Pseudoduganella dura: one gene and its partner. The protein of the gene in region 1 interacts with the protein of each later gene in a pairwise test. Links are inferred from orthologs where the notes say so. Each region holds a gene or a part of one and is shown on either strand. Other genes may lie near its edges. The genes, in order: lysA and GJV26_RS28850.

Evidence for each region.
Region 2: the proteins of lysA (region 1) and GJV26_RS28850 interact in binary tests that used the Escherichia coli proteins (3 or more experiments, as listed by UniProt). The link is inferred for Pseudoduganella dura from one-to-one orthologs.

The regions. Positions count from the first base shown.
Region 1 is NZ_WNWM01000002.1:2,614,507-2,629,393, reverse strand. Bases 6,440-9,291 are described here. They hold lysA (diaminopimelate decarboxylase), read right to left. Parts: upstream 8,585-9,291; coding sequence 7,295-8,584; downstream 6,440-7,294. Other genes in these bases: GJV26_RS11415 (SulP family inorganic anion transporter), read right to left, coding at 9,258-9,291; cyaY (iron donor protein CyaY), read left to right, coding at 8,814-9,155; lptM (LPS translocon maturation chaperone LptM), read right to left, coding at 8,601-8,774; GJV26_RS11435 (transposase), read left to right, coding at 6,792-7,247; GJV26_RS11440 (IS4 family transposase), read left to right, coding at 6,440-6,835. Outside these bases: GJV26_RS11465 (c-type cytochrome), read left to right, coding at 1-582; GJV26_RS11460 (cytochrome c biogenesis protein ResB), read left to right, coding at 784-2,907; c-type cytochrome biogenesis protein CcsB, read left to right, coding at 2,961-4,112; protein-methionine-sulfoxide reductase catalytic subunit MsrP, read left to right, coding at 4,219-5,199; protein-methionine-sulfoxide reductase heme-binding subunit MsrQ, read left to right, coding at 5,227-5,850; more of GJV26_RS11440, read left to right, coding at 6,053-6,439; more of GJV26_RS11415, read right to left, coding at 9,292-10,769; GJV26_RS11410 (penicillin-binding protein 1A), read right to left, coding at 10,851-13,187; GJV26_RS11405 (pilus assembly protein PilM), read left to right, coding at 13,529-14,647; GJV26_RS11400 (PilN domain-containing protein), read left to right, coding at 14,647-14,887. UniProt on the Escherichia coli protein: Specifically catalyzes the decarboxylation of meso-diaminopimelate (meso-DAP) to L-lysine. Is not active against the DD- or LL-isomers of diaminopimelate.
Region 2 is NZ_WNWM01000002.1:6,681,515-6,696,447, reverse strand. The notes cover bases 4,873-7,770. They hold GJV26_RS28850 (response regulator transcription factor), read right to left. Parts: upstream 6,718-7,770; coding sequence 6,028-6,717; downstream 4,873-6,027. Other genes in these bases: GJV26_RS28840 (hypothetical protein), read left to right, coding at 7,571-7,770; GJV26_RS28845 (Spy/CpxP family protein refolding chaperone), read left to right, coding at 6,916-7,551; GJV26_RS28855 (HAMP domain-containing sensor histidine kinase), read right to left, coding at 4,873-6,026. Also shown: GJV26_RS28875 (protease inhibitor I42 family protein), read right to left, coding at 34-339; GJV26_RS28870 (C1 family peptidase), read right to left, coding at 382-2,298; GJV26_RS28865 (alpha/beta fold hydrolase), read left to right, coding at 2,902-3,741; dcd (dCTP deaminase), read left to right, coding at 3,838-4,404; more of GJV26_RS28855, read right to left, coding at 4,482-4,872; more of GJV26_RS28840, read left to right, coding at 7,771-8,236; GJV26_RS28835 (intradiol ring-cleavage dioxygenase), read left to right, coding at 8,301-9,197; GJV26_RS28830 (hypothetical protein), read left to right, coding at 9,387-10,040; GJV26_RS28825 (hypothetical protein), read left to right, coding at 10,060-10,812; GJV26_RS28820 (hypothetical protein), read left to right, coding at 10,818-12,107; GJV26_RS28815 (hypothetical protein), read left to right, coding at 12,126-14,336; GJV26_RS28810 (aminotransferase class I/II-fold pyridoxal phosphate-dependent enzyme), read left to right, coding at 14,346-14,933. UniProt on the Escherichia coli protein: Response regulator member of the two-component regulatory system CpxA/CpxR which responds to envelope stress response by activating expression of downstream genes including cpxP, degP, dsbA and ppiA.

The DNA of each region.
Region 1 (14,887 bases):
GCCACTCCGCAGGTGGTGAAGGTGGACCCGGCCAAGGGCGCAACGCTCTATGCCGACGGCGACGCCGCCCGCGGCCTGCCGTCCTGCGTGTCGTGTCACGGCGCCGCCGGCAATTCCACGATCGTCGCCAATCCCAAGCTCGCCGGCCAGCCCGAAGCCTACCTGTACAAGCAGCTGGTGGACTTCACCCAGCCGGCGCGGGCCCAGCCGATCATGACGACCTACGCCAAGATGCTGACGGACCAGGAAAAGAAAAACATTTCCGCCTATCTCGCCGCGCAATCGCAAAAGCCGGGCGCCGCGAAGAACAAGGATTCCATCGAGCTGGGCAAGAAAATCTACCGCGGCGGGCTGGCCGAGAAGAGCGTGCCCGCCTGCGCCAGCTGCCACGGGCCGGCGGGCGCCGGCAACCCGTCGAAATATCCGCGCATCGGCGGCCAGCACCAGGATTACACGATCGCCCAGCTGGGCCTGTTCAAGGGGCACGGCCGCAAGAACAGTACCGAAATGACGACGATCGCGCAACGCATGTCCGACGACGAGATCAAGGCCGTGGCCGACTACGTGGCCGGCCTGAAATAAGCCGGCATCGGCCGGTGTATACCGATCGAAGGAAAAAAGGCGGCCGCCATGACGGGGCCGCCCTTTTTTTTGTTACTATGCCTGCCGGGATTGTATACAAAACGCCGGCTGGCGCATGAGTTGTTCCATGAGCACCGCAGCATGAGCACTGCCGCATGAGTCCGGGTATAAGCATGAGCATCACTACATGAGCACTATCACATGAGCACTACAGCGACGGGCATCCGTCTCAACACCCGCCGCCCCGCGCTGAACGAAGCGTTCGAACTGCTGTCCTCGATGCGATTCGCGATCGCGCTGCTGGTGATGATCGCGATTTCGGCCATCATCGGCACGATCATGCAGCAGGGCCAGCCGATGACGAACTACGTGAACCAGTTCGGGCCATTCTGGTTCGACGTGTTCGACAAGCTGGGACTGTACGCCGTCTATTCCGCGTGGTGGTTCCTGTTGATGATGTGCTTCCTCGTCGCGTCCACGTCGCTGTGCATCATCCGCAATGCGCCGAAGATGATGAAGGACATGCGCAGCTGGCGCGAGAACGTGCGCGAGCAGTCGCTGCGCAATTTCCACCACAAGGCCGAATGGCGGTCGGCCCAGCCGGCCGCCGCGCTGGCCGGCGAAATGACGCGGCGCCTGGCGCATGCCGGCTACCAGGCCAAGGTGGTGGAGAAGGAGGGCGGCCTGCTGGTGGCGGCCAAGCGCGGCGCGGCCAACAAGTTCGGCTACATCTTCGCGCACAGCGCGATCGTCGTCATCTGCGTGGGCGGCCTGCTCGATTCGGATATTCCGATCCGCGTGCAGCAATGGGCGCTCGGCAAGGTGCCGTTCACCGGCGACGGCCTGATCTCGGCCATCCCGGAAAAGCACCGCCTCGGCATCTCGAACCCCACCTTCCGCGGCAATACCGTGATCCCGGAAGGGCAGGCCAGCAATTCGGCCGTGCTGTCGCGGCCGGACGGCGTGCTGATCCAGGATCTGCCGTTCACCATCGAGCTGAAGAAATTCACGATCGATTTCTACAGCACCGGCATGCCGAAGCTGTTCGCCAGCGACGTGCTGGTGCGCGACAGCGCCACCGGCGAAACGAAGGCCGCCACGATCGAGGTCAACAAGCCGTTCATCTGGAAAGGACTGGCCGTGTACCAGGCCAGCTTCGAGGATGGCGGCAGCAAGCTCAAGCTCACGGGCTTCCCGATGGAAGGCACGAAAGCGGGCAAGTTCGACATGAATGGCGTCGTCGGCAATTCCACGAAACTCGATGACGCCCACACGATCGAATGGACCGATTTTCGCCCGTTCAACGTGGAGAACACGGCGAACCAGAACGGCGCCGAGGACGTGCGCGCCGTCAAGCAGAATGAAAAACTGGGCAACGCCTTCGCTCTGGGCCTGGACAAGCACCTGGGCTCGGCCGCCAAGAACGCCAACAACAAGGACCTGAAGAACGTGGGCCCGAGCGTGCAGTACAAGGTGCGCGACCAGACCGGCCAGGCGCGCGAATTCCAGAACTACATGCAGCCCGTCACGCTCGATGGCATGCCGATGTTCCTGTCCGGCGTGCGCGCCAGCCCGGCCGATCCGTTCAGCTACCTGCGCATTCCCGCCGACGACGAGCACAGCGTGCGCGACTGGATGCGCCTGCGCGCCGCGCTGCACGACCCGACGCTGCGCGAACGCGCGGCCAATGCGTATGCGGGGCGCATGTCGCCGGGTTCGGGCCGGAGCGACAGCGCGAAAAGCGACACGGTGCAGGCGCAACTGGCGCTGTCGGCCCTGAAAAGCCTGGAGATCTTCGCCGGCGACAAGGATGCGGGCGGCTACATGTCCGTCAGCCGCTTCCTCGAGAAGGTGCCGCAGGCGGAACAGGAAAAGGCCGCCGACATCTTCATGAAGATCCTCAACGGCACGCTGTGGGAACTGTGGGCCGTGGCGCGCGAGCGCGACGGCCTGGCGGCGATCGCGCCGGACGAAGCCCATGCGCGCTGGCTGCAGCTGGCGATGAACGGCCTGTCCGACAGCTTCTTCTACGGCGCGCCGGTGTACCTGCAGCTCGACGAATTCGAGCAGGTGAAGGCGTCGGTATTCCAGGTGACGCGCTCGCCGGGCAAGTCGGTGGTCTACCTGGGCTGCCTGCTGCTGGTGCTGGGCGTGTTCGCGATGTTCTACATCCGCGAGCGGCGGCTGTGGATCTGGATCCGTGCCGATGCCGGCCAGGAAACGGGCGGGGCGCACGCGCTGATGGCGATGAGCACGCAGCGCCGCACGCTCGACTTCGACCGCGAATTCGAAGAACTGAAGCAAAAGCTGCCGCAAACGGCGTAAGCTGACCGGCAGCGGACACCCGCGAGCAGGAAACCACGAGCTGGAGAATGACGATGGACATCACACAACACCAACCCTACACGGCCACCCCCGGCTATTTCCGCCGGCTGTCGCCGTTCGACTGGCTGTTCGGGCTGGCGCTGCTGGCCGGCGCGCTGTTCGCGCTGAACCGCTACGGCGCCTGGATGGACGGCTACGAAAAGGCGATCCTGCTGCTGGCCGTGCCCACCTTCGCGGCGCTGGGCTGGCACTGGAAGCCGGTGCGCCCCCTGATGCTGGCGATCGCCCTGCTGGCGCTCGGCGCGATCGCCATGTACGGCGGCGACCTGGCGGCGGCCGAGAAGCGCTTCTGGCTCCGTTACATGCTGTCGAGCCAGTCCGCGGTGCTGTGGATGAGCGTGTTCTTCTTCCTGTCCACGCTGTTCTACTGGATCGGGCTGGCGGCACGCTCGCCGGCCGGCGGCGCGATCGGGTCCCGGCTGTGCTGGGGCGGCATGCTGCTGGGCTGGACCGCGATGATGGTGCGCTGGTACGAGTCGTACCTGATCGGCGCGGATGTCGGCCACATTCCCATCTCGAACCTGTATGAAGTGTTTATCCTGTTCTGCCTGATCACGGCGATGTTCCACCTGTATTACGAGCAGCGCTACGCCACCCGCCAGCTGGGCGCGTTCGTGATGCTGATCATCTCGGCGGCCGTCGGCTTCCTGCTGTGGTACACGGTATCGCGCGATGCGCACGAGATCCAGCCGCTGGTACCGGCGCTGCAGAGCTGGTGGATGAAGATCCACGTGCCGGCCAACTTCATCGGCTACGGTACGTTCGCGCTGGCCGCGATGGTGGGCACGGCTTACCTGCTGAAATCGCACGGCTACCTGGTCGACCGGCTGCCGTCGCTGGAACTGCTCGACGACGTGATGTACAAGTCGATCTCGGCCGGCTTCGCGTTCTTCACGATCGCCACGATCCTGGGCGCGCTGTGGGCGGCCGAGGCCTGGGGCGGCTACTGGTCGTGGGACCCGAAGGAAACCTGGGCACTGATCGTGTGGCTGAACTACGCGGCATGGCTGCACATGCGGCTGATGTCGGGCCTGCGCGGCCGCGTGGCGGCCTGGTGGGCGGTGGTCGGCCTGCTGGTCACCACGTTCGCCTTCCTGGGCGTGAACATGTTCCTGTCGGGCCTGCATTCCTACGGCAACCTGTAAAATGCGCTGTACCGACAGGCAATTAATTCTGTCGTAAACGAAAGGCTGCCGGGATTGGTGTAAGGTCGCAGTACATGTTCATCGACCTTACCCATCCGGAGCCGTCATGCTGATCAAACGTTCCCCCAACGGCATCGATCTGCCGTTTTCATCGGAAATCACGCCGCGCCACGTGTTCGAGGCACGGCGCAGCTTCATCCGCCAGGTCGCCGCCGGCTCGATCGCCAGCGGCGCGCTGATCGAGATGCTGACGCGCGAGGCCTTCGCCCAGGGCACGACGCCAGGCAAGCTCGCGGCGAAGCTCAATCCCTCCTATTCGGCGCTCGACAAGCAGACGCCGCGCAAGGATGCGACCAACTACAACAATTTCTACGAATTCGGCACCGACAAGAGCGATCCGGCCGAGAACGCCCACACGCTGCGTACGCGGCCGTGGACGGTGGCGATCGAGGGCGAGGTGAAAAAGCCGATGACGCTCGATATCGACTCGCTGCTCAAGCTCGCGCCGCTGGAGGAGCGCGTGTACCGGCTGCGCTGCGTGGAAGGGTGGTCGATGGTGATCCCGTGGGTGGGCTATTCGTTCTCCGAGATCATCAAGCGCGTGGAGCCCACCGGCAATGCGAAATATGTCGAGTTCACCACGCTGGCGGACCGGCGCCAGATGCCGGGCGTGAACAGCCGCGTGCTGGACTGGCCGTACGTGGAAGGGCTGCGCCTCGACGAGGCGAACCACCCGCTGGCGCTGCTCACGCTGGGCATGTACGGCGACGTGCTGCCGAACCAGAACGGCGCGCCGGTGCGCATGGTGCTGCCATGGAAATACGGCTTCAAGTCCGCCAAGTCGATCGTCAAGATCCGCTTTACCCGCGACATGCCGCGCACGGCGTGGAACAAGTCGGCGCCGTCCGAATACGGTTTTTACTCGAACGTGAATCCCGACGTGGATCACCCGCGCTGGTCGCAGGCCTCCGAGCGGCGCATCGGCGAGGATTCGTTCCTGTCGCGCAAGCGCAAGACGCTGATGTTCAACGGCTACAACGACGTGGCGTCGCTGTACGCCGGCATGGATCTGAAGAAATGGTTCTGACGGGAGAATTTTGATGGGAGCGTTCTGATGCAGCCATCCGCCCTACAACTTGCCGGGATCAAGGCCCTGGTGCACCTGCTGGCGCTGGTGCCGCTGGCCCGGCTGGTGGTTCTGGTGTTCACCGATGCGCTGGTCGAACCGCTGCAGTACATCACGCACTCGACCGGCGACTGGACGCTGTACTTCCTGTGCATCACGCTGGCCGTGACGCCGCTGCGGCGGCTGGCGAAGTGGAACTGGGTTCTGAAGCTGCGGCGCATGCTGGGGCTGTACGCGTTCTTCTACGGCCTGCTGCACTTCACCACGTTCCTGTGGTTCGACCATTTCTTCGACGTGGCGGCCATGCTGAAGGATGTGGCCAAGCGGCCGTTCATCCTGGTCGGCTTCACCGCCTTCGTGCTGCTGATCCCGCTGGCGCTGACCAGCACCAACGCGATGGTGAAACGGCTGGGCGGCAAGCGCTGGCTGTGGCTGCACCGGCTGGTCTACGTGGCCACGCCGCTCGGCGTGCTGCACTACTGGTGGATGAAGGCCGCCAAGAACGATCTCGCGCAGCCGCTGCTGTTCGCCGCGATCGTCGCCGCGCTGCTGCTGGCGCGGGTGTGGTGGGCCCGGCAGAAAAGCAGGGCGCCGGCTCGCGCCAGCGCCTGAAAATCAGGAACAAAGAATTAGGGACGGACCCTGTTTTACAGGAAATTTCCTGTAAAACAGGGTCCGTCCCTGAGCCTACCCCTCAAATTTTTGTTGTAAACCATATGGGAAGCTGTTAACTTCAATCCCAAAAACGGCACATGCATGGCCGTGTTAGCCCTTTCATTCGTAGCGACCAAACTGCAAATGAAAGGCACGGACCATGCATGCACGCCAAATCATACAACGATTGTTGGGGCAGGAGTGCCCATCAATTCACGCTAAACGCCGAGCTTGCCTAGCTCAAATTGTGCAAGCTGCAGCTCGTGCCGGGCTGGGCGTTGTACGCATCGGTAAGCAGCTCAGGTCACAAACAAGTCTTCGGCATCGCATCAAGTGCTGTGACCGTTTGCTGAGCAATCCCCATCTGGCCAAAGAGCGGGTGCAGATATACCGAGCAATGAGCCAACGCCTTCTTCAATCCAGGCAATACGTGCAGGTAGCAGTAGATTGGTCAGAAATTCGCGCAGATGGCAGTGCTCAATTGCTGCGTGCAGCAGCCATCATCGAAGGACGCGCCTTTACGCTCTACGAGGAGGTCCACCCTCAGGAGAGGCTCGCGGCATCTTTGGTCCATAAGTGCTTCATGAAGACCCTGAAAACCATCCTGCCAGCGCACTGTCGCGCCATCATCATCACCGATGCAGGATTTCGTGCTACGTGGTTTAAAACGCTCAATCAGCTCGGCTTTGGCTGGGTCGGACGGATACGCAACCGTGATTTGGTGTGCCAACAGAACGGCAACGACTGGTTCGGCTGCAAAAGCTTGTACTCAAGAGCTACCGCAAAAGCGCGCGATTTGGGCTATTTTTTTCATGTCCGCTCCAACCCTGTCGACTGCCGATTAGTGCTATACAAGTCCAAATCGAAAGGACGGCATTGCTTGACGAAATCCGGTCAACCTGCGCGCGCGCCACAGCAAGAAAAACAGCGCTGCCCAATGTGAGCCTTGGCTACTCGCCGTTTCGCCAGCACTGGCACAGCTTCGTGCAGACGACATCATCAAAATTTACTCTGGGCGCATGCAAATCGAGCAGACTTTCCGCGACCTGAAGAATGCCAAATGGGGAATGGCACTGCGACATAGCCAGACTACAAGCCTGCTTCGTCTGGCGGCACTTTTACTAATCGGTGCATTGCTCACTTATGCCTTATGGCTGATCGGCTTAGCGGCACGAGCGGCTGGCTATGAAGTCCACTACGGCAGCCATCCCAAGGCAGGCAGCTGCCTTTCAATCTTCTCGTTGGCAATGCACTGGGTCGACGACTATCGTCGACCCAGACTCTCCCCATCGGCCATCAAATATGCATTTATCGAACTCGTTTCGATGGTCCGCACTTGGGAATTCGAGGGGTAGGCTCAGGGTCCGTCCCTATTTTCTGGAAAGCGTTTCGGGGCGGCTTCTTACTTGATCACCGATTCCAGCGCAAACAGCTCTTCCGGCAGTTCGCGCCGGCGCACCAGGTGCACCTGGCCGCCGTCGACGATCACCTCGGCCGCGCGGCCGCGGGTGTTGTAGTTGGAGGCCATCGTCATGCCGTAGGCACCGGCGGTCTTCATCACCAGCAGGTCGCCGGCTTCGACCGGCAGTTCGCGGTCGCGCGCCAGCCAGTCGCCGGATTCGCAGATCGGGCCCACCACGTCGTACACGGCCCCGGCGTTCTGACGCTGCGCCTCGCGCCGCACCACGGGCTGCATGTCCATCCACGCCTGGTACAGCGCGGGGCGGGCCATGTCGTTCATCGCCGCGTCGACGATGCAGAAGTTCTTTTCCTCGCCGTGCTTGATGAATTCCACTTTCGTCAGCAGCAGGCCGGTGTTGCCGACGATCGAGCGGCCCGGCTCGAAGATCACCTTGATGCCTTTGCCATCGTGCCTTGCGGCGCGCCACGCCTCGACGCGCTGGAACACGCGGCGCACGTAGTCGCCTGCCGGTGCCGGCTGGTCTTCACCGGCCACGCCGTAGTCGATGCCCAGGCCGCCGCCGACGTCCAGGTGGTGCAGGTGGATGCCCTCGGCCGCCAGCGTGTCGATCAGTTCGATCAGGCGGTCCAGCGCTTCGAGCAGCGGCGTGTCGTCCAGCAGCTGCGAGCCGATGTGGCAGTCGATGCCGACCAGTTCCAGGTTCGGCAGCTGCGCCGCGGTGCGGTAGGTGGCCAGCGCATCGTCGAACGCCACGCCGAACTTGCTGGCCTTCAGGCCGGTGGCGATGTAGGGGTGCGTCTTCGCGTCCACGTTCGGGTTCACGCGCAGCGAGATGCGCGCCTTCTTGCCCAGCGAACCGGCCACGTCGTTCAGGCGGTGCAGTTCGGGGATCGACTCCACGTTGAAGCACAGGATGTCGTGGCCGAGCGCCAGGCGCATTTCGTCCACGCTCTTGCCCACGCCGGAGAAGATCACCTTCTTCGGATCGCCGCCGGCGGCGATCACGCGCAGCAGCTCGCCGCCGGAAACAATGTCGAAGCCGGCGCCGCGGCGGGCCAGCAGGTCGAGGATCGCCAGGTTCGAGTTGGCCTTCATCGCATAGCACACGAGCGCATCGCGGCCGGCGCAGGCGTTGGCGTAAGCGTCGAAGTTATCCAGCAGCTGGGCCTTGGAGTACACGTAGGTCGGCGTGCCGAACGTTTCGGCGATGGCGGGCAATGAGACGCCCTCGGCGTGCAGCACGCCGTTCTGGTAGTCGAAGTGGGACATGGATCTGCTGGATGGTCTACTGTTGTGAAGCGGGAGGAGTCGAAGGAACCGGGGCGGAAGGGGGCGCCACGCCGGCTTTGCCGGCCGCCGTTTCCGGTTTGGCGGGCGGCTTGGGCAGGTACAGGGCGCCGGTCTGGCCGCAACCGGCGAGCAAAACGGCAATCAAGAGAAGCGCTGGAGTGGACTTCACGATTAGAATCTCGTTATTACAGAACCCTTGGAGTGTAGCATGACCGAAACCGAATTCCTGGACCTGGCCGACAGCACGCTCAATGCCATCGAAGCCGCGCTGGACCGCCTGAACGACGACAACCGGCTCGATGTCGAATGCAGCCGCAACGGCAATGTGCTGGAGATCGAGTTCCTGCACAACGGCTCGAAGGTGATCGTCAACAGCCAGGCCGCGATGCAGGAACTGTGGGTGGCCGCGCGTTCCGGCGGCTTCCACTACCGCCGCGTCGACGGCCGGTGGATCAATTCGCGCGACGGCAGCGAGCTGTTCGATGCGCTGTCGCGGATCGCCACCGAGCAGTCGGGCGGCGCGCCGGTGATCGTCAGCGAGAATCCGTAACGCAAGGCGGCTGGCGACAACATTGCCGGAAAACCGGTGACAGGCTCCTATTAAACTGGAACATTTCAAAAAAACCGAAGCCTGTCACCGGTTTTTTTTCGGTCAGCCTAGCCGGTTATCGGCGATGTGGTAATGCGGGTCCTCGAACTCGTTTACTTCCACCATCGCCTTGGCGTTGCCGAGGATTTCCAGGCAGTCCGGGCTCAGGTGCCGCAGGTGCAGGGTCTTGCCGGCCTGCTGGTAGCGCGTGGCCAGCGTGTCGATCGCTTCCACGGCCGAGTGGTCCACCACCCTGGCGTCGCGGAATTCGATCACCACGTGCTGCGGGTCGTTCTTCGGGTCGAACAGCGCGGCGAAGTTGGCCGTCGATGCGAAGAACAGCGAGCCCTTCAGCGTGTACACCTTCCAGCCGCGCGCATCCGTCGAGATGGCGGCGCGGATTTCCTTCGCATGCTGCCAGGCGAACACGAGTGCCGCGAACACCACGCCGGCCAGCACGGCCACCGCCAGGTCCGTCAGCACGGTGATCACGGTGACCCCGACGACGATCACCGCATCCTGCCGCGGGATCTTGCGCAGCGTCTGCAGGCTGCCCCAGGCAAACGTTTTTTCGCAGACGACCACCATCAGCCCCACCAGCGCCGCCAGCGGGATCATCTCGATCCAGCGCGACAGCAGCACGATGAAGCCCAGCAGGAACAGCGCCGCCGTGATGCCGGCGATACGGTGGCGCGCCCCGTTGTCGATGTTGATCATGCTCTGCCCGACCAGCGCGCAGCCGCCCATCGACGCGAAGAAACCGCTGGCGATGTTGGCCAGGCCCTGCGCCATGCTTTCACGGTTCGGCCTGCCGCGCGTATCGGTGATGGCATCGATCAGGTTCAGCGTCAGCAGCGTTTCGATCAGCCCGATGGCGGCCAGGATCAGCGAGTACGGCAGCACGATCGCCAAGGTCTCCATCGTCAGCGGCACCTGCGGCACGTGGAACGAGGGCAGGCCGCCGGCGATCGAGCTCATGTCGCCGACCGTCCTGGTGTGGATGCCCAGCGCCGCCACCAGGCTTGACACGACCAGGATCGCCGCCAGCGACGCCGGCACCGCCTTCGTCAGCCGCGGCAGCGCGTAGATGATCGCCATCGTCAGCGCCACCAGCGCCAGCATCGTCCACAACGCCGTGCCCTGCAGCCACTGGCCGTTCGCCTTGAAGTGGCCGAACTGGGCGATGAAGACCACGATCGCCAGGCCGTTGACGAAGCCCAGCATCACCGGGTGCGGCACCATGCGGATGAACTTGCCCAGCCTGAACGCGGCGAACAGCAGCTGGAACACGCCCATCAGCACCACCGCCGCGAACAGGTATTCGGCGCCGTGGCTGACGACCAGGCCGGTCATCACCACCGCCAGCGCGCCGGCGGCGCCGCAGATCATGCCCGGCCGGCCGCCCAGCGCGGCCGAGACGAGGCACACGATGAACGCGGCATACAGGCCCGTCAGCGGGCTCACCCGGGCCAGCAGCGCGAAGGCGATCGCCTCCGGCACGAGCGCGAGGGAGACGGTGATGCCGGAAAGGACATCGGTGCGCAATTGCGCGGGTGTTGGTTTCGACAAGGTCATGCCCGATATATAAAAAAGAGGGACGTGCCTGCCGGGAGCGATGGCTCCCGGCAGGCACGTCCCCGGTTTTGCGTTGCTGGCTTAGAACAGCTCGTTCTTGACGGCGTCGCGCGCCTTTTCTTCTTCCGGCGTGCCGCGCGAAGCGCCTTCCAGGCTTTCCACGCCCACGCCCGGCGGGTTCTCGGCATAGTAATACTCGCCGTTGGCCATGATGATCCCATCCGGCACGGGCCGCTCCTCGACCGGGATGGACTTCAGCGCCTTCTGCATGTAGCCGATCCAGATCGGCAGCGCCAGCCCGCCGCCCGTTTCGCGGTTGCCCAGGTTCTTCGGCTGGTCGTAGCCGATCCACGCGATGCCCACCAGCTTCGACTGGTAGCCGGCGAACCAGGCGTCGATCGAATCGTTCGTGGTGCCCGTCTTGCCGGCCAAGTCGGGGCGTTTCAGGGTTTGCTGGGCCTTGGCGGCGGTGCCGTAGCGCGCCACGTCGCGCAGCATCGAGTCCATCAGGAACGCGTTGCGCTCGTCGATCACGCGGTTGCCTTCCACGCCGGCGCGGTCCGGCGCGGCCTGCGACAGCACGCGGCCGTTGGCATCGGTGACCTTCGAGATCAGGTAGGGCGTGACCTTGTAGCCGCCATTCGCGAACACGGCGTAGGCGCCGGCCATCTGCAGCGGCGTCACGGCGCCGGCGCCCAGCGCCAGCGTCAGGTAGGGCGGGTTCTTGTCGGCCTCGAAGCCGAACCGCGTGGTGTATTCCTGGCCGTATTTCGCGCCGATCTTGTGCAGGATGCGGATCGAGATCATGTTCTTCGACTTCGTCAGGCCGCGCCGCATCGTCATCGGGCCTTCGTAGCGGCCGTCGTAGTTCTTCGGTTCCCACGCCTGGCCGCCGGTCTGGCCGGCGTCGAACGAGATCGGCGCGTCGTTGATGATCGTCGCCGGCGACAGGCCGCGCTCCAGCGAGGCCGAATAGATGAACGGCTTGAACGACGAACCCGGCTGGCGCCACGCCTGCGTCACGTGGTTGAACTTGTTGCGGTTGTAGTCGAAGCCGCCCACCATCGCCTTGATCGCGCCATCCTCGGTGCTGGCGGCCACGAATGCCGATTCGATTTCCGGCATCTGCGTGATCTGCCAATCCTTCTCTTCCTGCATCACGCGGATCACCGCGCCGCGGCGCACGCGGCGGTTCGGCGCGGCCTTCTCGGCCAGCCAGCCCTTGGCCATCGACAGGCCGGCGCCGGTGATCGTGATTTCCTCGCCCGATGCCGTCATCGCCGTCACCTTCGTCGGCGATGCCGACAGCACCATGGCGGCCACGATGTCGTCGCTGTCCGGGTGCTCGGCCAGTTCGGTCTCGATGATCTCGTCGGCTTCGGCGCGCTCGCGCGGCAGGTCCACGTAGGCTTCCGGACCGCGGTAGGGATGGCGGCGCTCGTAGTCCATCACGCCCTTGCGCAGTGCCAGGTAGGCCGCATCCTGGTCCGATTTCGTGATCGTCGTGAACACGTTCAGGCCGCGCGTGTAGGTGTCTTCCTTGAACTGTTCGTACACCAGCTGGCGCGCCATCTCGGCCACGTATTCGGCATGCACGCCGAACTCGCTGCTGTCGGTCTTTACTTTCAGCTGTTCGTGCCTGGCTTCTTCATACTGCGCCGGCGTGATGTAGCCCAGCTGCGCCATCCGTTGCAGGATGTACTGCTGGCGCGTCTTTGCCCGTTTCGGGTTGACCACCGGGTTGTACGCGGAAGGGGCCTTCGGCAGGCCGGCCAGCATGGCCGCCTCGGCGATCGTGATGTCGTGCAGGTTCTTGCCGAAATAGATCTGCGCCGCCGAGGCGAAACCATAGGCGCGCTGGCCCAGGTAGATCTGGTTCATGTAGACCTCGAGGATCTGGTCCTTCGTCAGGTTCTGCTCGATCTTCCAGGCCAGCAGCGCTTCATACGCCTTGCGCTTGAGCGTCTGTTCGCTGGAGAGGAAGAAGTTGCGCGCCACCTGCTGCGTGATCGTCGAGGCGCCCTGGCGCGCACCACCGGTGGCATTGTGCACGGCCGCGCGCAGGATGCCCAGGTAGTCGACGCCGCCGTGCTCGTAGAAGCGGTCATCCTCGATCGCCAGCACGGATTTCTTCATCACGTCCGGGATGTCCTTGAAGCGCACCAGGTTGCGGCGCTCTTCGCCGAATTCGCCGATCAGCACATTGTCGGCGGAATAGATCCGCAGCGGCATCTTGGGCCGGTAATCCGTCAGCGTATCGAGCGAAGGCAGGCTCGGGTAGGCCAGCGCCAGCCCGAAGACCACCAGCAGCACCGCGACCAGTCCCAGCCCGGCCACGGAGCCCAGCGCCAGCAGCAGGTAGTTCTTCGGCGACTTGGGTTTGGACTTTTTGGAAGAAGCGTTGTTCGGAGGAGTCATGCGGGTAAACCTTTGAAATTTTGTGCACGCATTATAAGCGACGCGTCCTGGCGGGCACGCTTCCCGGGCCTGCCCTCTGTGCCGCCCCCGCGGCGCATGACCAAGCCGACAACTCTGTTATCGGCACGGCTATACAGTCCGCAAACTCTGCAGGCGGGTGGGCAGATGAAAGTCATAGTGCCGTGCGGAAATATCTTTACAGTTGCCTCGCGGAATTGCTAGCATCCATCTTGCCGTCAGGTATTTATGTTCCAAGTGACGGTTTTCAAACGGTTTTTTCACTTTATGCCAATTATTCCGGAGCGGACTCTTTGCCGCATCGGGCGGGGAATGCATCGATGATGCCAGACTTGAAGTCCTTGTTCGGTGGCGCCACGCCGCCGCTCGTGGGGCTCGACATCAGCAGTTCGGGCGTGCGGCTGGTCGAACTCGCCGATGCCGGCAAGGATGGCCTGCGCGTGGAGCGCTGCGCGGTCGAGCCGCTGCCGCGCGGCGCGGTCGCCGATGGCAACATCGAGAACCTGGACCAGGTCGTGGACGCCGTGCGCCGCCTGCTGAAAAAGAGCGGCACACGCGCGCGCCACGCGGCGCTGGGCATGCCGCCGGCCGCCGTCATCACGAAAAAGATCGTGCTGCCCGCCGGCCTGTCGGAAGAACAGCTCGAAGTGCAGGTCGAATCCGAGGCCAGCCAGTACATTCCCTTCGCGCTCGACGACGTGAGCCTGGACTTCGACGTCATCGGCCCCGTGGCCAGCTCGCAGGACGACATCGAGGTGATGCTCGCCGCCGCGCGTCGCGAAAAGATCGAGGATCGCGTCGCCGTGGCCGAGGCATCGGGCCTGAAGGCTTCGGTGATGGATATCGAATCGTACGCGGCACGCGCGGCGGCCGCGCGCGTCACCGCGCAGATGCCCGGCGGCGGCAAGGGGCAGGTAATCGCGCTGTTCCAGATCGGCGCATCGATGACGCAGATTTCGGTGATGCAGGACGGCGTCACGCTGTGGGAGCGCGAGCAGCCGTTCGGCGGCAACTCGCTGACGCAGGATATCGTGCGCGCCTACGGCCTGGCGTTCGAGGAAGCCGAGTCGCGCAAGAAATCGTACGCAGCCCAGGTCAATGCACCGCAGGCGAACGCACAGGGGGGCGACCTGCCGGCCGGCTATGCGGCAGACGTTCTGCAGCCGTTCCTGGAATCGGCCGCGCTGGAAGTCACCCGCGCGATCCAGTTCTTCTTCACCTCCACGCCCTACACGAAGATCGACCAGGTCTTGCTGGCCGGCGGTTGCGCCTTGCTGCCCGGCCTGCTGGATATCGTGGCCTCGCGCACCCGTATCCCGGGCGCCGTGATCTCGCCATTCCAGGGCATGGCGCTGGCACCCGGCGTGCGCGAACAGCAGCTGCGCGCCGACGCGCCGGCCTACCTGGTCGCCTGCGGCCTCGCGCTGAGGAGGTTCGACTGATGGTTCGCATCAACCTGTTGCCGCACCGCGAGGAAAAGCGCAAGCAGCGCAAGGCGGCATTCGTGGCGCTGCTGGTGCTGGCGGCGCTGATCGGCATCGGCATCGTGCTGCTGGTGGGCGGCTACAACGCGCGCGCGCTGGCCGTGCAGGAGCAGCGCAACGCGCTGCTGCGCGATTCGATCGCCGCGCTGGACGTGAAGATCGCCCGCATCGCCACGCTGAAGCAGGAGATCGAGGCGC
Region 2 (14,933 bases), 4.1 Mb from region 1 along the record:
ATCGCCGTGTCACACCGGGCATCCCGCGCGCCGTCAAGGCGAATGCTGGCTGACGGTAACCCCCTGGCGCTCGAGGGCCTCCGTGCGCCAGCCGCGTTTCAGGATGAAAACCAGCTCCAGGGTGGCCCGGCCCTGGAGATCCAGGCTGAAAACACGGTTGCCCGCACCGCCAGGCGCCTTGCCTTCCTCCTCGGCGAAGGTGGCAGCGGCAACATGACAGGCCAGTGCCGCATCTTCCAGCTCCCAGCGATATCCAGTGGCAGGGGCTTCCGGGAGAGCGACCGACGCCTTGCCGTCCCGATCCGCGGCAATCGTGAGCGCCGGGCGTTGTCGTGTCATCGCTCATTCCCCTGTTGCCTGGTGACGGTTTTCCGCAGTCTGTCATGGGTACCAGAAGCTGTCGCCGATCGATCCGTTGCTTCCAGTCCACCACAGCTCCATGCTGTCGGGGATACGAGAGACCGAAGCAATGCGGCCGGATGCGGATGCACTGCCAGCCGGCGCCAGCGCGAATCGCTGCCACGCGTTTCCTTCATACCAGAAAGCATCCTGCACCGAGCCGTCGCCGCCGATCCACCAGAGTTCCAGGCTGTTCGGAATGCGCGACACGGCTGCAATGCCGCCGTTGACCGATGCGTGGCCGGCGGGCGCCAGCTCATAGCGTGTCCACTGGCCGCCTTCGTACCAGAAAGCGGCCTGCACCGAGGCATTCGCACCGGTCCACCACAGCTCCATGCTCCCCGGTATACGCGATACCGCGGCAATCCCTCCCTGCGGCGACGCGCTGCCTGCCGGGGCAAGCTCGTAGCGGGTCCATTGGCCGCCCTCGTACCAGAATGCCGCCTGCACCGAGCCATTCCCGGTAACCCACCACAATTCCATGCTGCCCGGGATGCGCGACACCACCGTGATCGCGCCGTCCGCTGCCGCGCTTCCGCCGGGGGCCAGTTCGTAGCGCGTCCATTGCCCGCCTTCATACCAGAATGCGCCCTGCACCGATCCATTCGCGCCTGTCCACCAGAGTTCCATGCTGCCGGGAATGCGCGACACCACGGCGATGCCACCGGCGGGCGAGGCGCTTCCGGCCGGTGCCAGTTCGTAACGCGTCCATTGGCCGCCTTCGTACCAGAACGCTGCCTGCACCGAGCCGTTGGCGCCGATCCACCAGGTTTCCATGCTGCCTGGAATGCGCGATACCGCTGCGATCGCACCTTCGGGCGACGCACTGCCTGCCGGCGCGAGTTCGTAGCGTTGCCACTGCCCACCGTCGTACCAGAAAGCGGCCTGGACCGAGCCATTTTCCCCGATCCACCACGTCTCCATGCTGCCGGGGATCCGCGTCACGGCGGCGAGCCCGCCATTCAATGCGGCGCTGCCCTGCGGGGCCAGCTCGAAACCGCGCCAGCCGCCGGGAATCTGCACCCCTTCGATCCCGTACATCGGGAACTGGTTGAGCGAGCCGTCCGGGTCGCGGTCCGTGCTCGTATCGTCGATGCCACATTCGCCGTAGCCGATCCGGAAGAAGCCGCTATCGCCCCAGTCGGGGCCCCATGAGTTCTTGGCGATCCAGCAGCGGTCCGTGTCGGAGTAACCCACCACCTCGACGCAGTGGTAGCCGGCGTGGTTGCCGGTCAGGTGACGGTAGATCCCCGTGCCGGCCAGGAAAAAATCGTCGTAGACATGAAACGCCGCACAGACCGGACCGCGCGACGAAAGCCACTGTTTTCGTTCAGCCGTCGTCATCAGGACTGACTGTCCGGAAGGCCGGTATAAACGCGCCTCCCGGTGCGGATCGATGCGGCAACCCGGCGTGCCGGCGCCGTCGAAGGCGCTGTCGTACGGAAAGAGTTCGTCCACCGGTATGCCGCGTGCCGTGGCCTGGTCGATGGCATCCGAGGGCCACCATCCACCGCAACCGGCGCCGTGGCTGGAGCAGAAATGCAGGTCGGCCTCGCTCAGGTCCGTTATCTGCCCGGTTGCGATGGAAACGACCGATTCGACGGCGGCGCACACGCAGAACGACACGCAGGCGCCGCAATGCTTCTGGTCCTTGACGGGAGAGATGTGGTTCCGGCCGCCGACGTTGCGCCAGTCCATTGCGACGGGCAGGCCGGCAATCGCGGTGGCGAACCGCGGTTTGCGCGCGAGTTCGGCCAGTTGCCTGCGGTCGACGAGCACGCCAAGCAGGCTCCGCCGCGCGTCGTCGTCGAGCGCAGTGATCCTGCTCTCGCGCGCCGACCACGGATTCCCGGCAAGGTTGAGCAGGTGACGAACATTCGAAACGTTAAGTCCAGGCATGATGTGTGCTCCATAGGTTGGAATCGATGACGCGGCAGAAAGCTGCCAGGCGTGGGTAGAGGTTGGTGCGCAGCGCAGTGCATGCCGACGCGCCCTGCCGCGCCGGTTGTCCGGCCGAGCGTGGCGACAGGACGACGATTCGTCTTTCCGGGCGCTCCGGGGACCGGTGCCGAATCCCGCATGGTGCAACGCAGTTCGCTCCACGCTGCCTGGAGGTGCGTCGGAAAATACCTGGTGGTAGGCACCTCGCCATGGGCGGCAACATACTGCGGGCACTTGCGCGGGCTCCACGCGCGTGCCTGCCGAGGTCCCTGCGCGCGATGTCGTCCGCCGCATGGACCGTTGATCGATCGTGGCCCGTGCGCGGTCGTCCGCAAGGTGCGGCGAACCTGCCGGACCGTTCGATCAGGGTCGATAGTACGGACAAAGATTGGTCCGGATGTCCGAAAAGCGTCGTGTAATTGTCTCGCGCACGCCGCCATCCCGATACATCCGCCGACCGTTATTTCTCCTGTGTTAAGATTATTAAAATAATGCAATCTTAAGTTTCGCCCGCTACTTTCCCCACGCCCGCAATTCCAGGCGCTCCCAGCGCCGCCTACAATGAAACCGATCCTCCACTTCGCCCACGCCAACAGCTACCCCGCCGGGACCTACCGCCAGCTCTTCGAGCAGCTCGACAAGGATTTCGACGTCCAGGCGCTCGACATGCATGCCCACAATCCGGCCTATCCCGTGCAGGACGGCTGGCAAAAATTGGTGGACGAGCTGGTCGCCGAGCTCACGGCGCGCTACCGCGGGGAGCCGGTGATCCTGGTCGGCCATTCGCTGGGCGGCATGCTGAGCCTGATGGCGGCGGCGCAGCGCCCCGAGCTGGCGCGCTGCGTGGTGCTGCTCGATTCGCCGGTGCTGGCGGGCTGGCGCGCGTTCGCATGGCGGCTGGTCAAGCGCTTCAGCGCCGAGGACCGTTATTCGCCGTCGCGCCTGTCGATGCGGCGCCGTAACGTGTGGCCGGGCGAGGCCGACGCGCTGCGCCACTTCGCCAGCAAGGAGCTGTTCGCGGCGTGGGCGCCCGGCGTGCTGCAGGATTACCTGCACGCGGGCCTCGCCCCTCATCCTGAAGGGGTGCAGCTGCGCTTTTCGCGCGAAGCGGAAACGGCCGTGTACCGCACATTGCCGCACCATATCGGCCACCTGGTCGCAGGCGAGTTCCCGGTACCGGTGGGCTACCTGGCCGGCCGTATCTCGATCGAGAACCGCCAGGCGGGCCTGACGGCCACGAAAGCCCTGGTGGGCCGCAACTTCCGGCTGATGCCGGGCGGCCACCTGTTCCCGATGGAATTCCCGGTGCTCACGGCGCAGGCGGTGCGCGACATGGTGTGCGACCTGATCGGCGGCGAGCTGGCGCTGTGCGAGACGGCGCAACGGTTGCAAACTGCATAATCCGCTGCAAAACTTTTCAGTGACCGGGCCGATCGCGTAAAATCGCTGCCACGCGGCGGCGCCGCACCACCCACCAACAGAATTGAAGCCTTTGCGATGACGATTAAAAGCGATAAATGGATACGCCGGATGGCCGAATCGACCGGAATGATCGAGCCCTTCGAGCCGGGGCAGGTCCGCTCAGTGGATGGCCGCAAGGTGATCTCGTTCGGCACCTCGTCGTACGGCTACGATATCCGCTGCGCGGACGAGTTCAAGGTCTTCACCAACATCAACAGCACGATCGTCGACCCGAAGAACTTCGATTCGAACTCGTTCGTGGACATCAAGAGCGATGTCTGCATCATTCCGCCGAATTCGTTCGCGCTGGCGCGCACGATCGAGTACTTCCGCATTCCGCGCAACGTGCTCACCGTCTGCCTCGGCAAGTCCACGTATGCGCGCTGCGGCATCATCGTCAACGTCACGCCGTTCGAGCCGGAATGGGAAGGCTACGTGACGCTGGAGTTCTCGAACACCACGCCGCTGCCGGCCAAGATCTACGCCGGCGAAGGCTGCGCGCAGGTGCTGTTTTTCGAGAGCGACGAAGTATGCGAAACCTCATACAAGGACCGCAACGGCAAGTACCAGGGCCAGCGCGGCGTCACGCTGCCGAAGGCGTAACCGCCCGGGAAGCGTTGAATCCGCAATGAACAATGGCGCCGACGGCGCCATTGTTCATCCACCACCGCATTTGCCGCTCACACCAGCGGCACCGCGATCTCCACGCACAGCCCGCCGCCATCGCGATTGACCGCGCCGATCGTGCCGCCGTGCTGCTGCACCACCTGCCGGGCGATCGCCAGCCCCAGGCCATGCCCCTCCACATCCTTTTCGGTGCCGCTGCTGCGGAAGAACGGCTCGAAGATCGTCTTCAGGTCCTGCTCGGCCACACCGGGCCCGCGGTCGAGCACCCGCACATGCAGCGTGCCTTCCTGCGCCAGGCTTTCCACGACGATGGTCTCGCCCTCGGGGCTGTGCTTGATCGCGTTGCGCACCACGTTCTCGATCGCGCGGGCGAGCAGGTCGGGCTGGCCGAGCAGCACCACGTCCGCGGTGCCGCGCGCCGTCACGGTCCGGCCCTGCGCGGCCGCCTCGAACTGCGCATCGCCGACGATCCCGTGCAGCAGTTCGGCCACATCGATTTCCTCGCGCGAGCCGGACAGGGCGCCGGCCTCGAGGCGCGACAATGTGAGCAGCTCATCGACGAGCTTGTCCATGCGCACGCTCTCGCGCTCGATGCGCTCGAACGAGGACGCCATCCGTGCCGGGTTCTGGTGCGCCAGGCCGATGGCGGCCTGCAGCCGCGCCAGCGGCGAGCGCAACTCGTGCGAGACATCGTGCAGCAGGCGGCGCTGGCCATCCATCAGGCTGCGCAGCCGTGCCGTCATGCGGTCGAAGTCGCGTCCCAGGTCGGTCAATTCGTCGCCGCGGCCGGCGGCGGCATCGGCGAAGCGCGGCGCGAGGTCGCCCTGCGACGCGGCCTCGAAGGCTTGCCGCAGTGAGCGGATCGGGCGGGAAAAATACCAGGCCAGCAGGGCGGCGAACAGCAGGCTGGCCGCCAGGGCGGCGGCCAGCGGAATGAACGGTGTCAGGGGCTGGAAGCGGCCGCGCGGGCCGTCGGGCCCCATCGGGCCCGGGCCGGGATCGAACCGGAACACCGGGTTGCCGCCGGGTGCGCCGTCGCCGGGCCGGGGCGCCGCGCCGTAGGAGCCAGAGCCGGGAACACTGCCGGCCTGCGGCCCGGGGCCGCGCTGCGGGCCCGTGTTCGGCATCATGTCCGGCATCGGCATGCCGGCGCCGGCCAGCAGCGGGCGTGCATCGTTCGGGTTCATGGCGGCGATGCGGTCCTGCGCGGGCAGGAACAGCAGGTAATGCCGGCCGTTCGGCAGCGTCATGCGGCGCACCACGCGGGTGTCGCCCTTCTCGAGCACCGCGCGCGCCGCCGCCACGTGCACCGGGTTGACGATGCGGCCCAGCATTTCCTTTCCCAGGTCGTCCACGGCGAATACGCGGTGGCGGTCCATGTTCTCCAGCAACCGGGTCAGCGCCTGCGGCCCGCCGAACTCCAGCGTAGCGGCGGCCGATTCGATCGCCATCGCGGCGGGCGGGCTGACATCGATGGCGGGGCGCTTGTCCTGTTCGGCGGCACGGTTCTTCAGCCAGAGGGCGCCGCCGATACCCACCGTGGCCGCCACCTGCGCCAGCAGGATCGACAGGAAGAACTTCCAGAACAGGCGGCCCACGTCAATCCTTGATCAGCTGATAACCCATGCGGTAGACGGTCTGCAGGCACGAGCGCCCGTCGGCCAGCGTGCCCAGCTTGTGGCGCAGGCTGGACAGGTGGACGTCGATATTGCGGTCGAAGCGCGCCATCGGCCGCCCCAGCCCCTGTTCGGACAGGATATTCTTGCTGACCGGCTTGCCCGCGTTCCGCGCCAGCACTTCGAGCAGGTTGAATTCGGTGCTGGTCAGTTCCAGCGTGGCGCCGCTCCAGGTGGCGCGGCGCTGTTCCGGCCACATCGTCAGCTGGCCGACCACGAGGGGGGCCGATGCCAGCTGGTCCAGCGGCGTGCCGGCGGTGCGGCGCAGGATCGCGCGGATGCGCGCCGTCAGCTCGCGCGGCGTGCACGGCTTGGTCACGTAATCGTCCGCGCCAAGTTCCAGGCCGACGATGCGGTCGGTGTCGTCGCCGCGGGCCGTCAGCATCAGGATCGGCATCCGGCTGGCAGCGCGGATGCGGCGCAGCGTTTCCAGGCCGTTCATGCGGGGCATCATCACGTCCAGGATCGCGATCGCGTACTGGCCCGTCAGCGCGGCGGCGGTGCCGGCTTCGCCGTCGTGCGCCGTTTTCACTTCGAAGCCCTCCTGCTCCAGGTATTCCTGGAACATGGAGACCAGTTCGACATCGTCGTCTATCAGCAAAACCTTGTTCATCATGCCATTTTCATTGTACGAATCCAGCCATCATAGCAAAGCGCTCCCGTGCCCGGCGCCGTTTTACCCGCTTTTACAGCCGCGGTCTTTACACCGTTTTACCTGCCTCTAACCGCCCTTTACACAGGGCGGCAACAGAATGGCGGCTCCACAGTACAAGAATGGCCGATCACGAATGGCCGACTACAAGGACCGCTGATGAACAATACAAAACAAGACCTGCAACGACTCCTGCTCGCCGCCGTGCTGGCCCTGCCGCTGGCGGCGATGGCGGACATCGCCGGCGACGAAGCGCCCGGCGCACCCGGCCGCAAGCCCGATGCCGGCCCGCGCGCCGACGAACGCCGCGGCCCGGCGCAGCAGGCCGGTGACGAGCGCGATGGCCCGCGTGGCGGCGGTCCCGGCCGCGGTCCCGGTTTCGGCCCCGGCCCCGGCTTCGACGGCGTGCCGCCGTACCTGCGCGGCATCGACCTGACCGAAGCGCAACAGGACAAGATCTTCTCCATCGTGCACGGCCAGATCCCGTACCTGCGCGAGCAGGACAAGGCACGCGACAAGGCCGACCGCGCCCTGTTCGAACTGCATCGCGCTGCGAAATACGACGATGGCGCCGCCGTCAGGCTGGCGCAGGCGGCCGCGCAGGCCGATGCCAATATCACGCTGTCGCACCTGCGCACCGAACAGAAAGTGCTGGGCGTGCTGACCGCCGGGCAGCGCAAGTCGCTCGAGGAGCGCAGGAGCGGCCGTCCGCCTCGCGGCGAGCCGGGCCGCGAACCAGATCGCGAACCAGGTCGCGAACCGGGCCGCGAACCGTCACCCGCCACCGTCCAGTAACCGAACCGGAGCCACCATCATGACGATCAACTCCCTGACCGCCGGCGCGGCCAGCCAGCTGTCCTATGCCAGCCGCCTGTCCGGCACGTCGTCGACGACGGCCACTCGCCAGAGCAGCCAGATGCCGCCACCGCCGCCCGGCGACGGAGGCGGGCTGCTCGGCGCGATCGCCGACGCGCTGAAATCCGTCGGCATCGGCGGTACCGATGACACCGGTTCGACATCGGCCAGCTCGGGTACGAGCACGAGCACAAGCGAGTCCAGCGAAACCGGTACCGACAGCGAGGCGCAGGCGCTCGGCAGCTTCCTCGAGAACCTGATGGGCGCGCTGCATGCGCAGAACAGCGGCAGCACGGACAGTGCGGCGCAATATGGCGAGCCGCCGCAGGGCGGGCCCGACCTCGGCGGCGGGCCCGGCAAGCTGGCATCGGACCTGCAAAGCCTGATCTCGTCGCTGGAGGATGGTACTGGCGGCACGGAAAGCGCCGCCAGTACCGACAGCGTCGCCGGCACCGAGGCCTCCGACAGCACGGCCGCGCTGCAGAGCTCATTCAAGAGCCTGCTCACGGCGCTTGGCGGAGACGGCAGCGATGCCTCGTCGAAGTTGTCCAGCTTCCTGCAGACGCTGTCGTCCAGGCTGCCGTCGGCCGGCAGCGCCGGCAACCTGATCAATACCACCGCCTGAGTATCGCTGGATCAGCGACACGGCAAGCGTCACACAACAGCAACGAGACCACTAGGAGCAAGCCATGGCACATCACGGGCACAGCCTGGAAGAAGACCTGCAGACGATGCTGAACACCACCACCGGCCGGCGCCGGTCGCTGCGCTGGCTGCTGGCCAGCGCGGCATCGCTGCCCATCCTGGGATGCGGCGGGTCTTCCGATACCTCAGCCAGCACGACCACCGGCACGACCACGACCGGCACCACCACGACCGGCACGACGGGCACCACCACCGGCACCACCACCGGCACGACCACCACCACGACATCGGGAAGCTGCTCGGTGATCCCGGAAGAAACCGGCGGCCCATACCCGGCCGACGGCACCAACAGCAACAGCAGCGGCGTGGTCAACGTGCTCACGCAGAGCGGCGTGGTGCGCAGCGACATCCGCAGCAGCTTCGGCAGCATGAGCGGCACCGCGGCCGGCGTGCCGCTGACGATCAAGCTGCACATCGTGAACGCCAACAACAGCTGCGCATCGGCCAACGCGTTCGCCGTGTACCTGTGGCACTGCGACCGCGACGGCAACTACTCGCTGTATTCGAGCGGCGTGACCAACCAGAACTATCTGCGCGGCGTGCAGGAGACGGATGCCAACGGGGACGTGACGTTCACCACGATCTTCCCGGCCTGCTATTCGGGCCGCATGCCGCACGTGCACTTCGAGGTGTATTCCAGCCTGGCCAAGGCATCGAGCGCGTCGAACCGCATCAAGACGTCGCAGTTCGCGTTCCCGCTAGCCGCCTGCAACGAGGTGTATGCCACCTCCGGCTACAGCGCCAGCGTGCGCAACCTCGCGCAGATCAGCTTCGCGACCGACAACGTCTTCAGCGACGGCTATTCGCTGCAGCTTGCCACGGTGACGGGCAACGTCACCGACGGCTACGTGGCCACGCTGACGGTCGCGGTCATCGCCTGATGACCTGACGGGCCAAAGGCCCGGCACCCCTTCCGGCGAACATCGCTTCGCCGCTTTCGCCCCGCGTATCCCGCGGGGCGAACCGCTTTTCGCCGCCACCCGGCATCCTTCCCCGCAAAACTCCTGGCACGCCGCTTGCACTTACCCGTGTACGTGCGGCACGGGGCCGCACCCCTCGCGGAGACCACCATGGAACAAGCCCGTCCTCCCGCCGATCGCCGGCTGCTCGATTTCAGGCCGGAACTGGAATTGCCGGCCGCAGGCGAGACCGCGGCGCCGTGGCGCGAGCGCATTGCCGACCGCATTGCCGGAAACGAATACGGCGAAATGGATTTCGCCGCCCGGCTGCTGGAGGCGCGCAGCGCGGACGAACTGGCGCCGGTGCTGGCCGACCTGGTGGGGCCCGCCGCCGATGCGCACCAGCGGGCGCTGCGCGAACCGGTCCTGCGCGTGCTGCACCGCGCGGCGCGGATGATCTTTCCGCTGAACGCGACGCGCGCGCCGGCCGACCTGAAACGCAAGGCGTCCGGCGTGTTCGGGCTGGAACTGGAGGGGCTTTCCCCCGAAGACAAGGAATTCGAACTGGCGCGGCACTTCGTGCGGCTGGCCGCCGACGCGGCGCAGACGGCGCTGGCGCGTGCCGGGCAGTCGCCCCTGGAGCAGGGCGGGCAGGCCGCGAACCGGGCAGCAAGCCAGGCAGCGCAGCGCGCGCTGATGCAGGCGGCGCGCCGCAACGCGCCCGGGCTGTTGCGGCAGCGCGCGGCGGGGCCGCAGGCCGTGCCGCGCATCCAGACCATCGATTTGCAGGCGGGGCGGCATGACCGTTCCGGATTTGATGTTTGACTTTCAACGGGAGCTAATCATGCATGACCTCGATCGCACGACCCTGGAATTCGGCCAGGAATTTGGCGGTGGCAGCGGCTACGAAATGGAACAGTACGAATTCGGCCAGGGCGAATGGACCGGCGAAGGCGGCGGCCTGCTGTCCGAGGCCGACGAAATGGAGCTGGCCAACGAGCTACTGTCGGTCTCCAACGAGCAGGAGCTGGACCAGTTCCTCGGCAGCTTCCTGAAAAAGGCCGCGTCGGTGGCCGGCAACATCATCAAGTCGCCGGTCGGCCAGGCGGTCGGCGGCGTGCTCAAGGGCGTGGCGAAGAAGGCGCTGCCGCTGGCCGGCGGCGCGATCGGCGGCTACTTCGGCGGTCCGCTGGGCGCCAAGATCGGCAGCGGGCTGGCATCGGCGGCCGGCGGCGCGCTGGGGCTGGAAGCGGAAGGCGAAATGTCCGGCGAGGACCGTGAATTCGAAGGCGCCAAGACCTTCGTGAAGATCGCGGCGGATACCGTCAACCGCGCCGCCCAGGCGAAAGGCGGCGACCCGCGCCAGATCGCCCAGGCGGCCGCCACCGCCGCGGCGAAGCAGTTCGCGCCCGGCCTGCTGAGCCAGGGCCAAGGGCAAGGCCAGGGGCAGGGGCAGGGCCGGGGCGGGCAGGGCATGGGGGGCGCCCAGGGGGGCCAGTCTTCCGGCCAGAACCGCGGTGGCGGCTACGGCGGGCGGGGCGCCAGCAGCGGGCGCTGGATGCGCCAGGGCCGCAAGATCGTGCTGTACGGCGTGTGACGGCCATGGCCATCGGTACCTATGCGGCGTGGATGCTGGCGCAGGAGGCGCGCTCGCTGCTGAACCGTGTCGACCGCATGCAGCCGTTCGTGCTGATCGAGCCGATGGTGCCGGCGGCCGCGCTGCCCGCGGCGGCGCAGGCGGCGATCGAACGGCACCTCACGCTGGGGCGGCGCGAGCTGCGCGCGATGGTGCGGCGCTTCCTGGGCTGGCTGAAAAGCCCCGCGGCAAACCGGGTATCGGTGGCGGACGCGCAGCGGCGCTTCACCTTCCTGCGCCTGAAATTCAATGCCGCGCTGACGCAGTTCGACCTGTTCATCGATGTCGTCACGCAGCGCAGCGAGCATGGCAACGGCATCTGGCTGGCGGGGCTCGACGCGGTATCGCGCGACGCGCTGCAACTGCCGGGCGGCTACTTCGACAGTCCGCCGCTGGTGTGCTACCTGGACCGCGGCCCGGGCGCGGCGATCCGGCGGGCGCGCACGCGGCTGCCCGGCGGCGGCGAGAACCCGGTCGCGATCATCCGCGTGCCGCGCGAACGGATGATCGGCAGCAGCATCGCCTCGTCGCTGGTGCACGAGGTGGGGCACCAGGGCGCAGCGCTGCTGGATCTGGTCGGTTCGCTGCGGCCGGTGCTGCAGGCGCTGCAGCATGGCGGCAGCGGCCCGGCCGTCGTCTGGCAGCTGTGGGAGCGCTGGATCTCCGAGGTGGTGGCCGATTTCTGGTCGCTGGCGCGGGTGGGCGTGGTTGCCACGCTGGGGCTGATCGGCGTGCTGTCGCTGCCGCGCGTGTTCGTATTCCGGCTCAACGGCGACGACCCGCACCCGGTGCCGTGGCTGCGCGTGAAGCTCAGTTGCGCGCTGGGGCGGCTGCTGTATCCGCATCCGCAGTGGACGCGCATCGAACGGCTGTGGGACAGCTTCTATCCGCTCGACGGCCTGGCGGCGCGCGACCGGCTGCTGCTGGAACAGCTGACGGCCAGCCTGCCCGCGATGGCGGGGCTGCTGGCCCAGCACCGGCCGCGCGCGCTGCGCGGCGCCTCGCTGGCGGAAGCGATGGCGGTGGGGGGCCGCCAGCCGGCGCGGTTGGCGCGGCTCTACCGCTGGTGGCACGCGGCGCCGCAGCGCATGTACGACAGCGCGCCTTCGCTGGTACTGGCAGTGATCGGCCAGGCCCGCGCGGATGGCCTGCTGGCACCGGAAGACGAGAGCGTGCTGCTGGCGCGCCTGCTCACGCACTGGGCGATGCGGGGCGCGCTCGAGAACGGCGCAACGGCGCGGACGACAGGTGAATGACCTTTCTAGGAGAGCGACATGAGTACGAGGAAAATGGCGAGAGGGGCCCCTGCCGCGGTGACCGCCGTGACGGTGGTGGCGGTGGTGGAAGGCAGCGGCGCGATCGAGGTGCGCGTAATGGACGAGGTGACCGGCCGGCCGCTGGTGGGCGCCACGCTGCGGCTGTTCCGTGCGCGGGACCTCGATGCGGGCGTGTTCCGCAGCTGGACCGTCGATGACTGGAACAACTGGCGGCCGGAGGATCACGAGGCGTTGATCGACGAACGGACCGGGCCGGAAGGCATCGTCACGTTCGAGGGGCTGGAGCCCGACGTGTATTTCGCGCTGTACGATCACGTGACGCCGGCCGACGGCCCCAACGTCTACCGCTACGTCGGCGGCCTGGTGGGCGCCGAACAGGTATTGAAACTGGCGATCCGGCTGCCGATCGGACCCCAGGTCACGTTCGACTTCGAATCCCCGGGCGCGGCGCAGCGCACCAAGGATGCGATCGTGGGCAACCACGCCATCGCCACCGTGACCTTCCAGGGCAGCGGCAGCGCCGTCAGCGACCGCGTGGGGCTCGAGGCGGACGGCACGTGGCAGCCGGAGTCCGGCGGCGCCTATGCCGCCGGCCTGCTGATCCGCAAGCCGGGCCGGTACCAGTTCACGGGCCGGCTCGTGTTCGCCCGGCGCGCCGGCCTGATCACCGGCACGCCGCACAGGGTGGGGGCGAACATTCCGAATGGCGCCATGCTGGCCGTGAACGGCGAATTCAATGCCGAGGAACGGCCGGCGCAGCCGATCTCCGGCAACATCGGCGTGTCGCTGTCGCGCACCGAAACGGAAGCCACGCCGGACCTGGCGCTGTGGACGCTGATCCGCAACAGCACCGAGGCGCTGGGCTTCAACAACTACATGGATTTCCTCGACCAGCTGTTCTGCGTGCCGCCCGCCGACGCGGCCGGAGCGCCGTTCGAGCGCTCGCGCTTCGGCAAGAAGGCCTCGGTTTTCCAGTCGCTGAAGACGCGCCGCGCGCTGCCGTTCACCGATTCCGAAGCCTACCGCGTGCTCAAGGCCGCCACCGAGGCCTTCGTGATGGTGAACTGCGGCGTGTTCCGCGAGCCGTATGCCTTCGATCCGGTCAACGACAACGCCTACCTCGACCGGCGCGACATTCCGTCGGCCGGCAACCTGCGCGACACGCTTATCGAGGATTACCTGGAGTCGGTGGGCGGCACCGAGATGCTGCCTTACCTCGCCGTGATCCGCCGCAAGCTGCCGGACGTGCCGATCATCGTGCCGAGCACGACCCATTGCGAGGAAGCCGAGCTGTGCTTCGGCATCATCCAGGACCGGCTGTCGAACCCCTGCCTGATCGAACTGATCTGGAGCTACTGGCAGGAAGAAGGCATGCTGGTGCAGACGATGAACGTGATCACGCAGCGCTTCCAGAACCTGCGCTCGCCGCTGGCCACCGACCCGCTGGCCAACACCGAGATCGACATGCTGCGGCCGCTGAACAACCTGTTGTGGGGATACACGCAGGACGAACAGCACCGGCTCACGGTGGTGCGGCGCAATTACGAGTACGACCACCATTACGGTATCCGGCTGGACGGGAAGGCGGTGCGCAACATGCGGCCGGCCGACAGCCGTTCGAAGTTCCTCGAAGCGTTCCACCACCTGCTCCGGCTCCTCACGTCGTTCTACCGGCAGGACGACGACACCACCGTGAAGGCCGATGCGTTCCCGATCCTCAATGCGCTGAAGGAAGTGCACCTGATCCTGTCGCAGGGCGCGCACAACCAGTACGGCGACCTGCCGTCGACGGCGCGGATCGAGATGCTGATGCAGCAATGGCTGCTGGCGCGGCCCGAGTTCCGCGAGTTCCTGCCCACGCGCGTGATGGTGGCCTACCCGGAACCGTGGATGGACCGGGTGGACGCGATGAAGAAGCTGCAGATGTGGAGCGACACGAGCGTGATGCACTTCCGGAACCTGGCGATCTTCGGCGAGCAGCTGCTGCTGTCGATCCGCTTCGGCCACTGGAGCGATGTGTACGAGGCCACGCAGGCGTTCAACTGGGCGCGTTTCTGGCGGCCGCAGGCGCAGGGCTATATCCACGCCTACCGCGCCGCCACCGGGGTCGACCTGTCGATCGATGCGGCCAATCCGGCCGAGGAAGCCACGCTGCCTTCGGTCCTGCTGCGGCAGCGCCTGGCGCAGCAGCAGCGCACGGCCGTGTGAGCACCGGGGGTGGGCGCGGACGCGGCGGCGGATTTCACCAGCGCGCTGTACCTGGGCCTGCGGCACGGGCGCGCCGCGCTGGACGACTGGCCGGCGCTCACGCTGGGCAAACCGGCGGCTCTGGCAGAAGTACCGGGCGCCCGCGCGGTGGCGCGCGACCTGGCGCGACTGCAGGGCTGCGCGGCAGCGACGCTGTTGCCCTCCACGCTGCACCTGTTCTGGGACCTGTTCGGCGTGCTGGCACGACAGCAGCTCGATGAGCGGGCCGATGCGCGGGGCCGGCGGCGCTACATGGTGCTGGTGGACGGCGCCGCCTACCCGGTGGCGCGCTGGGGAGCCGAGCGCGCGGCCGGCCTGGGCCTGCCGTTGCGTGCGTTCCGCAGCGGCGCCTTGCCCGAGCTCGAGCGGCTGGCGCTGCTGGCACGCGGGCTGGGCCGCCGGCCGCTGATCCTGGCGGACGGCTACTGCCCGGGCGGCGCCGGCCCGCCGCCGCTGGCGCGCTATGCGGCGCTGGCGGCGCGCGAAGGCGGGCTGCTGCTGCTGGACGATACGCAAGCGCTCGGCGTGCTGGGCCGGCAGGGCGGCGGTTCGGTCGTC